3 regions of the Eionea flava genome follow, and region 2 is predicted to be linked to each of the others. Evidence: predicted binding sites of a transcription regulator. Region 2 holds the regulator's gene; each other region holds the start of a gene.
What was found. The regulator sigma-54, encoded in region 2, starts transcription at its own class of promoters, with help from an activator protein. The targets are predictions, from matches to a motif close to TGGCACANNNNTTGCNNT.
Positions count from the first base shown of each region.

Region 1: a site for sigma-54 is predicted at 1,722-1,739, ahead of ACZ5O6_RS11800 (ammonium transporter). Genes of this name have one in related genera too.
Region 3: a site for sigma-54 is predicted at 1,465-1,482, ahead of glnA (glutamate--ammonia ligase). Genes of this name have one in related genera too.

Region 1 is NZ_AP036018.1:2,722,556-2,725,819, forward strand. It holds gene ACZ5O6_RS11795 (P-II family nitrogen regulator) at 1-247, opposite strand, end outside; gene ACZ5O6_RS11800 (ammonium transporter) at 376-1,635, opposite strand; gene ACZ5O6_RS11805 (accessory factor UbiK family protein) at 1,957-2,256, shown strand; gene ACZ5O6_RS11810 (YifB family Mg chelatase-like AAA ATPase) at 2,386-3,264, shown strand, end outside.
Region 2 is NZ_AP036018.1:2,154,089-2,157,352, forward strand. It holds gene lptB (LPS export ABC transporter ATP-binding protein) at 1-374, shown strand, start outside; gene ACZ5O6_RS09445 (RNA polymerase factor sigma-54) at 698-2,272, shown strand; gene ACZ5O6_RS09450 (PTS sugar transporter subunit IIA) at 2,309-2,752, shown strand; gene rapZ (RNase adapter RapZ) at 2,882-3,264, shown strand, end outside.
Region 3 is NZ_AP036018.1:2,595,119-2,598,382, forward strand. It holds gene ACZ5O6_RS11225 (hypothetical protein) at 1-222, opposite strand, end outside; gene ACZ5O6_RS11230 (hypothetical protein) at 395-553, shown strand; gene ACZ5O6_RS11235 (DUF501 domain-containing protein) at 702-1,220, opposite strand; gene glnA (glutamate--ammonia ligase) at 1,573-2,979, shown strand; gene glnL (nitrogen regulation protein NR(II)) at 3,248-3,264, shown strand, end outside.

The sequences.
Region 1 (3,264 bases), 570 kb from region 2:
TCTGTGCCGCTTTAGTAATCGCATCAACAGATTGGTCGACCATTGAGTCGTCAATCACTAATTCGATTTTTACTTTTGGCAAAAAGTCTACGATGTACTCGGCACCTCGATAAAGCTCGGTATGGCCTTTTTGACGACCAAACCCTTTTACCTCGGTTACCGTCATACCTTGAACACCCACCTCTGATAATGCCGCGCGAACATCATCTAATTTAAAGGGTTTTACAATAGCAGTAATGAGTTTCATGATTTTTCCTTGATTGTTTTATAACAAAATAGATTCACAAATAGTAATAATAGCGTGTCGCAGAAGCTTATCGGATTGTGCAGGAGCATAACAGTAATTCGCGATGATGCCCATACACGTAAGCCGTCCTATTGCTTAGCGCTGGCAAATTCTGGATAAGCCTCCATACCACATTCAGACATATCCACGCCCGCAAACTCTTCTTCATCGCTCACTCGTAAGCCAACAGTATATTTGAGTATTGTCCAGACCAGCAGACTCGCCAAAAATACCCAAGTGAAAATAGTAAGTGTACCGATCAATTGGCCGCTAAAACTCGCACCGCCGTCTTCTGTTAATGGGTTAGTCAGCGGCACTAACATTAAGCCCACAAAACCCACCACACCGTGTACGGATATAGCGCCGACTGGGTCATCAATTTTGAGTTTGTCTAAAGCGAGAATACTAAACACAACCACTAAACCACCTAAGGCGCCAAATAACGTAGCAAGCAGTAATGTAGGTGTTGATGGTTCAGCTGTGATTGCTACCAAACCCGCTAAGGCCCCATTAAGCGCCATGGTGAGGTCGGCTTTGCCGAATAACAGGCGGGCAATGACAAGCGAGCTGATCAACCCGCCAGCCGCCGCCGCGTTAGTATTCATAAATACGACCGCAACAGCATTAGCACTATCAATAGACGACGTCGCTAAAACAGAGCCGCCATTAAAACCAAACCAACCCAACCACAAAATAAATGTGCCTAAGGTTGCCAAAGGCAAGTTAGCCCCCGGAATCGCAACGGCAGCACCACTCTCCGTAAACTTGCCTTTGCGTGCACCGAGCAATAGTACACCCGACAGCGCGGCGGCTGCACCGGCCATATGGACAATACCCGAGCCTGCAAAATCCGAGAATCCTAAATCACTTAGGGTGTATAAGCCAAACACGGCTTCGCCTCCCCATGTCCAGCGCCCTTCCATTGGGTAAATAACCCCGGTCATAACAACGGCAAATGCTAAAAACACCCATAGTTTCATACGCTCAGCAACTGCACCCGACACAATCGACATCGCTGTCGCAACGAAAACCACCTGAAAAAAGAAGTCGGCAGATGGTGCATAAGTCGCAGGTTCCTCAGCACCGGTAACACCGTTGCCAGTAATGCCACTCAGTAATAGCGTACCGGCTTCGGGATACATAATGGCGTAACCACACACCGAATACATAATGCAGGCGATGGCATAAAGTGCGACATTTTTGGTTAATATTTCTGTTGTGTTCTTGGAGCGCACTAGACCCGCTTCAAGCATGGCAAAACCTGCTGCCATCCACATGACCAGAGCGCCACACACTAAAAAGTAAAATGTGTCTAAGGCGTATTGCAATTCAAAAATTTGACCTTCCACGAATATTCTCCTACATCTTATTGTTGTTTCGCTGTCGCTAACATCAGCGATTAATAGGTATATCGAAATGAGATACACAATCGCATATTGCATGATGCAGGCCAAAAAAATTAATGTTTAAAAACAAGTACTTATAAAAAAGTCATCATTGAGCAGCACTACAACGGCGCACAGAGCCGCTATAAAGTGGTGCATGGTAGTTGGTTTGTCACAGGGTTTTTAATGATAGGGTGTATGAATATATTGCTTTCTCATCCAAAGGTGCGCATAATTTTTTATGAACGAAAATACATAACGTTTAAACAATCTATCGAGTAGATAATGATCAACCATTTAGCGAAACAATTATTAGATGATGTCGCCAAACATTTACCCGCATCAGGCGATGCTATTAGCGCGGCTTTTTCAGATCACACCAGTGATGCACACCGGCAGTTAAAAGCACAAATGGAAGCGGTGTTGCGCAAAATGAATGTGGTGTCTCGTGATGAGTTTGATGTGCAAGCGGCGGTGCTTCAACGTACTCGAGAAAAAGCTGATGCTTTAGAAAAGCAACTCAGCGTATTGGAAGAGGCTCTTAGTGCCGCCGTTAAGCAAAATAATGGCGATGCTAATAATTAGTAATCGTTTAATTGATAATTGAAAAGACAAAACAAAAAACACATAAAATTTTTTACCGATACTTAAAAGTAATCACATTGTACGTCATCAAAAACGTACACCCCAAGGACTCAATTTGCAGGATGCATTATGTCTCTCTCCATTATTTACACTCGCGCCCGATACGGCGTTGATGCCCCACTGATTACGGTAGAAGTTCACTTATCCAACGGACTGCCCAGTCTCTCTATTGTTGGCATGCCTGAAGCTGTCGTTAAAGAAAGTAAAGATCGTGTGCGTAGCGCTTTGATTAATAGCCAGTTTGAATTTCCTGCACGACGTATCACTATTAATCTTGCGCCGGCCGATTTACCAAAAGAAGGTAGCCGATTTGATCTTCCGATTGCGATTGGTATTCTCGTCGCTTCTCATCAAATACCCGCCGATACCATTGCACAAAGCGAGTTTGTTGGCGAACTCGCATTATCCGGAGAGTTACGTGATGTTAGTGCAATATTACCCACCGCGATTGCTTGTCATAATGAACAACGCGCATTATTTACATCAAGTGCAAACGCTGCCGAAGCTGCGCTTTGTGAAAATAGCACCAATTATGGCGCAAAGACATTACTTGATATATGCCAGCACTTACATGGTGTCCAGCAAATAGAAGCCTCTCAGGCTCTACCCATTCAGGAGACTCAATCATCTATAGATTTTGCCGATGTTAAAGGCCAACCATTTGCCAAGCGAGCGCTGGAAATTACAGCCGCTGGTGGACACAATTTGTTGATGTATGGTTCACCCGGTACAGGAAAAACCATGTTAGCCAGCCGTTTACCGAGCATTATGCCAACGCTCAGTAGTGAGCAATCGATTGAAGTGGCCAGCATTTATTCGCTCTGTGGAAAAAATAATAAACATTGGACAACTCCTCCCTTCCGTCATCCACATCACTCGTCATCGGCGGTTGCCTTGGTAGGTGGCGGATCATATCCAAAGCCCGGAGAAATTTCTTTGGCGCATCAT
Region 2 (3,264 bases):
TAGAAACCTTACTGCAAGAATTTCACATTACGCATATTAAAAACTCCCTTGGCATGGCGCTATCTGGCGGAGAAAGACGACGTGTCGAAATTGCCCGAGCACTTGCAACAGAGCCTACGTTTATTCTTTTAGACGAGCCATTCGCTGGTGTCGACCCCATCTCGGTGAACGATATAAAACAAATTATTACTCACTTACAACAACGCGGCATCGGCGTGCTAATTACCGACCACAATGTACGCGAAACACTCACTATCTGCGAAAAAGCCTATATAGTCAGCGAAGGCCACATTATTGCTCAAGGCTCACCCGATGAAGTGCTACAAAACGAGCAAGTTAAAGCCGTATACCTTGGTGATAATTTTTCACTTTAAACAGCGTTTCACCACCCAAGCCTGAACAAAAAGCAACCAGTGAAGCGGGACTGCTTTGCCTAAACTATAAAAGGCATAAGTCTTGCTTATCACCCACTGACTGACTAGAATCATAACAGTTAATAAATATTTCATTGGCATAGCACCATAGATATAGATACCCTATTTACGCTCGCCAATTAACTTATACAGGTGCAGATAGATACCGCTCCTTTACGTTCAATTGAGACCTTTGCACGAAAGCTATTTTGCCCTCATTTCACGCAAAGATTTCAATAGGTGTTTTAGGCCTCACTCAGACAGTAACGAGATACGTTGGCGAAATGAAGCAATCACTACAGCTAAAAATGGGGCAAAGCCTCACGATGACCCCTCAGCTACAGCAGGCCATTCGCCTGTTGCAGCTTTCTACTCTCGATTTACAGAATGAAATTCAAGAAGCTCTCGACAGCAACCCCATGCTAGAAGTGGAAGAGAGCTTCAAAAACGATGCCAGCTCAGCAACAGAAACCAGTGTCAACTCGCAATCAGAAACCCCCGCCAAAACAGACGATGGAGCAGATAAAACAACGGATCAATCGATCGGCAGCGACGTATCTGAGCACGATACTCGCGTAGACCGTGACGATAAAAATGATGCATCATCACCAGAAACCGAATGGTCGCAAGATAATATCCCAGACGACTTACCTGTGGATACTAGTTGGGATGATGTATACCAGCCAAGTGGTTCGTCAGCCGCATCGACTCCCAATGAAGACTCAATGTTCGAAGCGCAGCGTAGCGGGTCGGAGAGCCTTCAAGACCATTTAATGTGGCAACTAAACCTTACCCCCTTTTCTGACAAAGACTACTCAATCGCTCTTACGATTATTGATGATATTCAACCCTCTGGCATGCTGTCATCCAATATGGACGATATTATTGAGGGGCTGCAGCGAGCATTGGACGACGTTGAAGAAGATGAAGTGTACGCCGTACTGCATCGCTTACAACAATTCGACCCCCCGGGTGTCGCGAGCCAAAATTTAAGCGAGTGTATTGTTATACAGCTTAATCAGTTACTTCTGCATCACGATTCAAATCAAACGATACCTGGGCTAGAAGCTGCTAAGCGCATCGCAACCGATTATCTGCCGTTACTGGGTACGCGCGACTACAAAACTATTATGCGCAAGCTACGAATAAAAGAAGATGAGCTGAAGTTAGCCATTAGCTTAATTCAAAGCATTAACCCTCACCCCGGCGAAGATATTGGTAGTAGTGATACTGAATACGTGGTGCCAGATGTTTTTGTTAGCAAGCACGAAGGACATTGGCTCGTAGAGCTCAACCCTGATATTGCCCCTAAAATTCGTATTAACGATCAGTACGCCAACTTGGTCAAGCGAGCCGATTCCAGTAGCGACAACACATTTTTAAAAGATAACCTACAAGAAGCCAAGTGGTTTTTGAAAAGCCTACAAAGTCGTAACGAGACACTATTAAAAGTCGCCACCGCTATTGTCGAAAAACAAAGAGGCTTTTTGGATTTTGGCGAAGAAGCTATGAAGCCTCTCGTGCTACACGACATTGCTGACATTGTAGAAATGCATGAATCAACCATCTCTCGAGTCACTACGAATAAATATATGCATACCCCGAAAGGGATATTTGAACTGAAATATTTTTTCTCAAGTCACGTAACAACCGACAGCGGGGGAGAATGCTCTTCTACGGCAATCCGCGCTATTATCAAAAAACTCATTGCAGCAGAGAATACCGCCAAACCGCTAAGTGACAACAAAATCACTAATTTATTGGCAGAGCAAGGCATCAAAGTTGCCCGCCGAACTATTGCAAAATACAGAGAGTCAATGTCAATTCCGCCATCCAATGAACGCAAGCAGCTCATGTAAAGGCACTTAATACAACCATAGAGATTAAACCGAAAAATGGATATACCATCACTTCTATCATCGACTAATGTGCTCTGCCAACAAGACAGTAGCAGCAAAAAAAGACTACTAGAAAATATTGCCGAACACCTTAGCCAAGTGAATCAAGATCTCAGTGCTACCGATACATTCAGCGCTTTAATCGCTCGTGAAAAACTCGGCTCAACAGGAATAGGCAATGGCATAGCGATTCCTCATTGTCGTATTAGCGAATGTAAAAAAATCACTGCAATGCTAGTTACACTAAAACAAGGAATTGACTTTGACGCCATTGATAACGAAAAAGTGGATGTTATTTTTGTCCTAATTGTTCCCGAAGATGCCAATGACGATCACCTTAAAACACTCGCAAGCATTGCGGAGGTGTTTTCAAATGATGCTATTTTACAAAAAGTCAGGCAAGCACAAGACATCGATACCTTAATAAAAGTATTTATTTGATTGACTTTTAACCGAGAAAAACAGCAAACGCGACACCTATATCAGATTCAAAACCATCGGCGTTTAACGAAATAATGAGAATCGCGCGATAAACCAAGCAATGCCATCACATTGCAACATGAGGCAATTATGCAACTGATTATCATAAGTGGTAGCTCTGGATCGGGGAAAAGTACTGCACTTCATGTTTTGGAAGATATCGGCTTTATTTGTATTGATAATCTACCCACCTCGCTAATTACGACATTAGCTAAGCATAGCGCCTCTCTTTCTGATGTTCGGTATGCCATTAGCATTGATGCGCGCAACCATAATAACTCGCTAGAACAACTGCCTGAGATACTCGCTCAAATTTCTCATCACAATTTACAACACCAAATTTTATTTTTCGATGCTACTGAAGATGTATTAATTCAACGCTTTAGTGAAACACGGCGCAAACATCCACTCAGTAACGAAAGCACAGACCTCCGTGAAGCGATTAGTAAAGAACAAAAACTGCTCAAGCCAGT
Region 3 (3,264 bases), 440 kb from region 2:
AAGTTGGCGGCCATATTTTTCTCGAATTTGTTGATTGCAAATTTTTTCAGCGTCAACAATATCACCAACGGGCTTACCGGGTTTTTTAGCGATAGTTTCCACATCTAACGTCCCGGTTGCCATCAAAGTGACGCCAGCAGAAATAGCAACAAGCAATAGCAATATAATCACTAGACCGATAATTTGCAGTAACACACTATTCTTTTTTTGTTTCTTTTTCACAGCACACTCTTTTCGTCGGATACACAAAGGGCTCTCAAACGTATCCTGCAGGCGCTAATTCACTTTATTACCACCTAACAGGCTCGCCTCTTAAGTGTAGCGAAAATTTGGGAGTTCGCTTAGACACTACGTAAATAGACAGCATCACTGCAGCCCCGTTAACTTTTAAAACATGGATTCGCTGTTTATGGGTGTGGCCTTCACCAGCATGAATGCTGATGTAGAGCTTACATGGACGTACTCGCAGCGTGCTACAGCCATAAACAACGAATCCATGTCTGGCACTGAGTTGTCTGCTAAGTTGAAACGCTGGAAATCAGATAAATACTAACCTACCTGACAATAGGAAAAGTTTTAATGGGGCAGCAGTGAGACCGCATATAAGAATGGTAGGAATAAATATAAGCCCCCCCTAAACAGTAAAAATATCGAGCAACACCCAGCTTTCATACCATGTACAACTAACCAGCCAGTTTCAACTAGGGCATGTGTGAAAAAGTGATCTCTCTAGAGCGCCAATAATCATCTAACATTTGGCCGACCGTATTAGGCGTTACAAGGTGAGCTGCATAATAGGTATGTAAACAACGAATACGCTGGAAGTCAGCAATGCCGCCAATTCCCCGCTCGTTAAGCACCGACTCATAGCCTAAACGCTGAATCGCTTGCTGCTGCTCAGAAGAAAAGAAAGACTGACGCAAGGCAATGTATCGCTGATGGTCTTCGGTCATCGCCATTTGCAAATCGGCACGGCCATCAACCGTCGCTTGTAAATCAGCAATTAAGCCGCGCGCTTCCACCTGATCAATCGCATAATTAATACGCTTATCTATTAGCCAAAACAGTGTAGGAAATGGCTTATCATTAACTAAAGGCGCGACACGTATAACGACTGGCACACCACTATTATCGCGCACAGCAACATCTTCTAGGCCTCGCGGCTCACGCCCTAGCAAGGATTCTATCGTTGCAATATCATCTTCTGAGACGGCCATCATTCAACCTCTTTGTCTTGTTGACTAGTCATAGGGTCGCGCATATTACTGTAATTGAATGGCGATGGGGAGCTCTACACAACGACACCTCCTAACAGGCAGGCTTTCCACTATCAAAAACTATTCGTTCGCACCAAAATAAAACATAAAGACAGAAATTGCATTATTTTGGTGCAAAAAACATTCGTATTGCCTACACTGATGCCAATAAGCTCGCGATAGCGGGGCTTTTAGGCAAATATAAAATTGGCACTCTAATTGCTAATCAAGCATGACTAAAGATGGTGCATACGACAAGTCCACCATCTTATTAAACACTTTTACAGACTAACAGCCCCATTTGGAGGAAATATCAATGTCGGACACCACGGTTAATCTTATCGCAGAAAACGAAGCTCGATGGGTCGATCTACGCTTTACCGATACTAAAGGTAAAGAACATCACGTCACTATCCCTGCTTCGGATGTCGATGATGATTTTTTTGAAGAAGGCAAAATGTTCGACGGCTCTTCAATTTCTGGCTGGAAAGGTATCAATGAATCAGACATGATTTTAATGCCCGATGCTGACTCTGCCATCATTGACCCATTTACCGATGAAGTGACTGTTATCATTCGTTGCAGTATTGTTGAACCAACGACGGGCGAAGGCTATAGCCGAGACCCACGCTCGATTGCACAACGTGCAGAAGCCTATCTAACCGCTACAGGCTTAGGTGATACCGCTCTATTTGGCCCAGAACCTGAGTTCTTCGTATTTGACGATGTGAAGTGGAATACTGATATGTCAGGCTCATTCTACAAAATCAACTCAGAAGAAGCGGCTTGGTCATCAGATGCTTCTTTACCTGCTGGCAATATGGGCCACCGCCCGGGTGTCAAAGGCGGTTACTTCCCTGTACCTCCGGTTGATTCGCTACACGAAGTACGTGGCGCTATGTGTAATGCTATGGAAGCAATGGGCCTTGCTATTGAAGTACACCATCACGAAGTCGCAACTGCCGGCCAATGTGAAATCGGTGTCGGCGCAAACACGCTCACCAAAAAAGCAGATGAAGTGCAAATCCTTAAATACTGCGTACATAATGTGGCGCACGCCTATGGTAAAACAGCGACATTTATGCCAAAACCTGTTGTTGGCGATAACGGAAGTGGTATGCACGTACACATGTCGTTTTCAAAAGACGGCACTAACCAATTTGCAGGTGATGCATATTCTGGCCTGAGCGACATGGCACTGCATTACATTGGCGGCATCATTAAACACGCCAAGGCGCTCAATGCATTTTGTAATGCATCAACCAACTCGTATAAGCGTTTAGTTCCTGGTTTCGAAGCACCGGTTATCCTCGCTTATTCCGCTCGCAACCGTTCAGCATCTATCCGTATTCCTTATGTGACGTCACCAAAGGCAAGACGTGTGGAAACTCGCTTCCCTGACCCAACAGCTAACCCATACTTGGCATTTTCTGCATTATTGATGGCAGGCCTTGACGGAATCAAAAACCAAATTCACCCTGGTGACGCTGCCGATAAAGACCTTTATGACTTACCTGCTGAAGAGCTTGCGCAATATCCTACCGTTTGTGAAAGCCTAGGCGAAGCGCTTGACGCATTAGATCAAGATCGCGACTTTTTAACCGCGGGCGGTGTATTCGATAACGACATGATCGATGCTTATATCGCATTAAAGAAAGAGGAAGTTGAGCGTCTCAACATGACCACTCACCCTGTTGAGTTCGACATGTACTACAGCCTATAAAATGGCTTAGTGGGGCGACGATGTATTGCCTCACGTTTACTGCATTAGCAGTATTAGGTTACACACTAAAGCCTCGTTTAACGGGGCTTTTTTATCTTCAACTAAGTAATCATTGATACCTTATGAGAACATCATTCTTGCACCACAATAGTGCAAGCAACATTAACCGGATAAACTAGAGCCGATTCAATATAAAATGGCATAACAATAACCACTACGACTATGCCATTTTATATTGAATCACCCTCTATGTACTTAGCAGTGCACTATGAGCCAAATTCATAA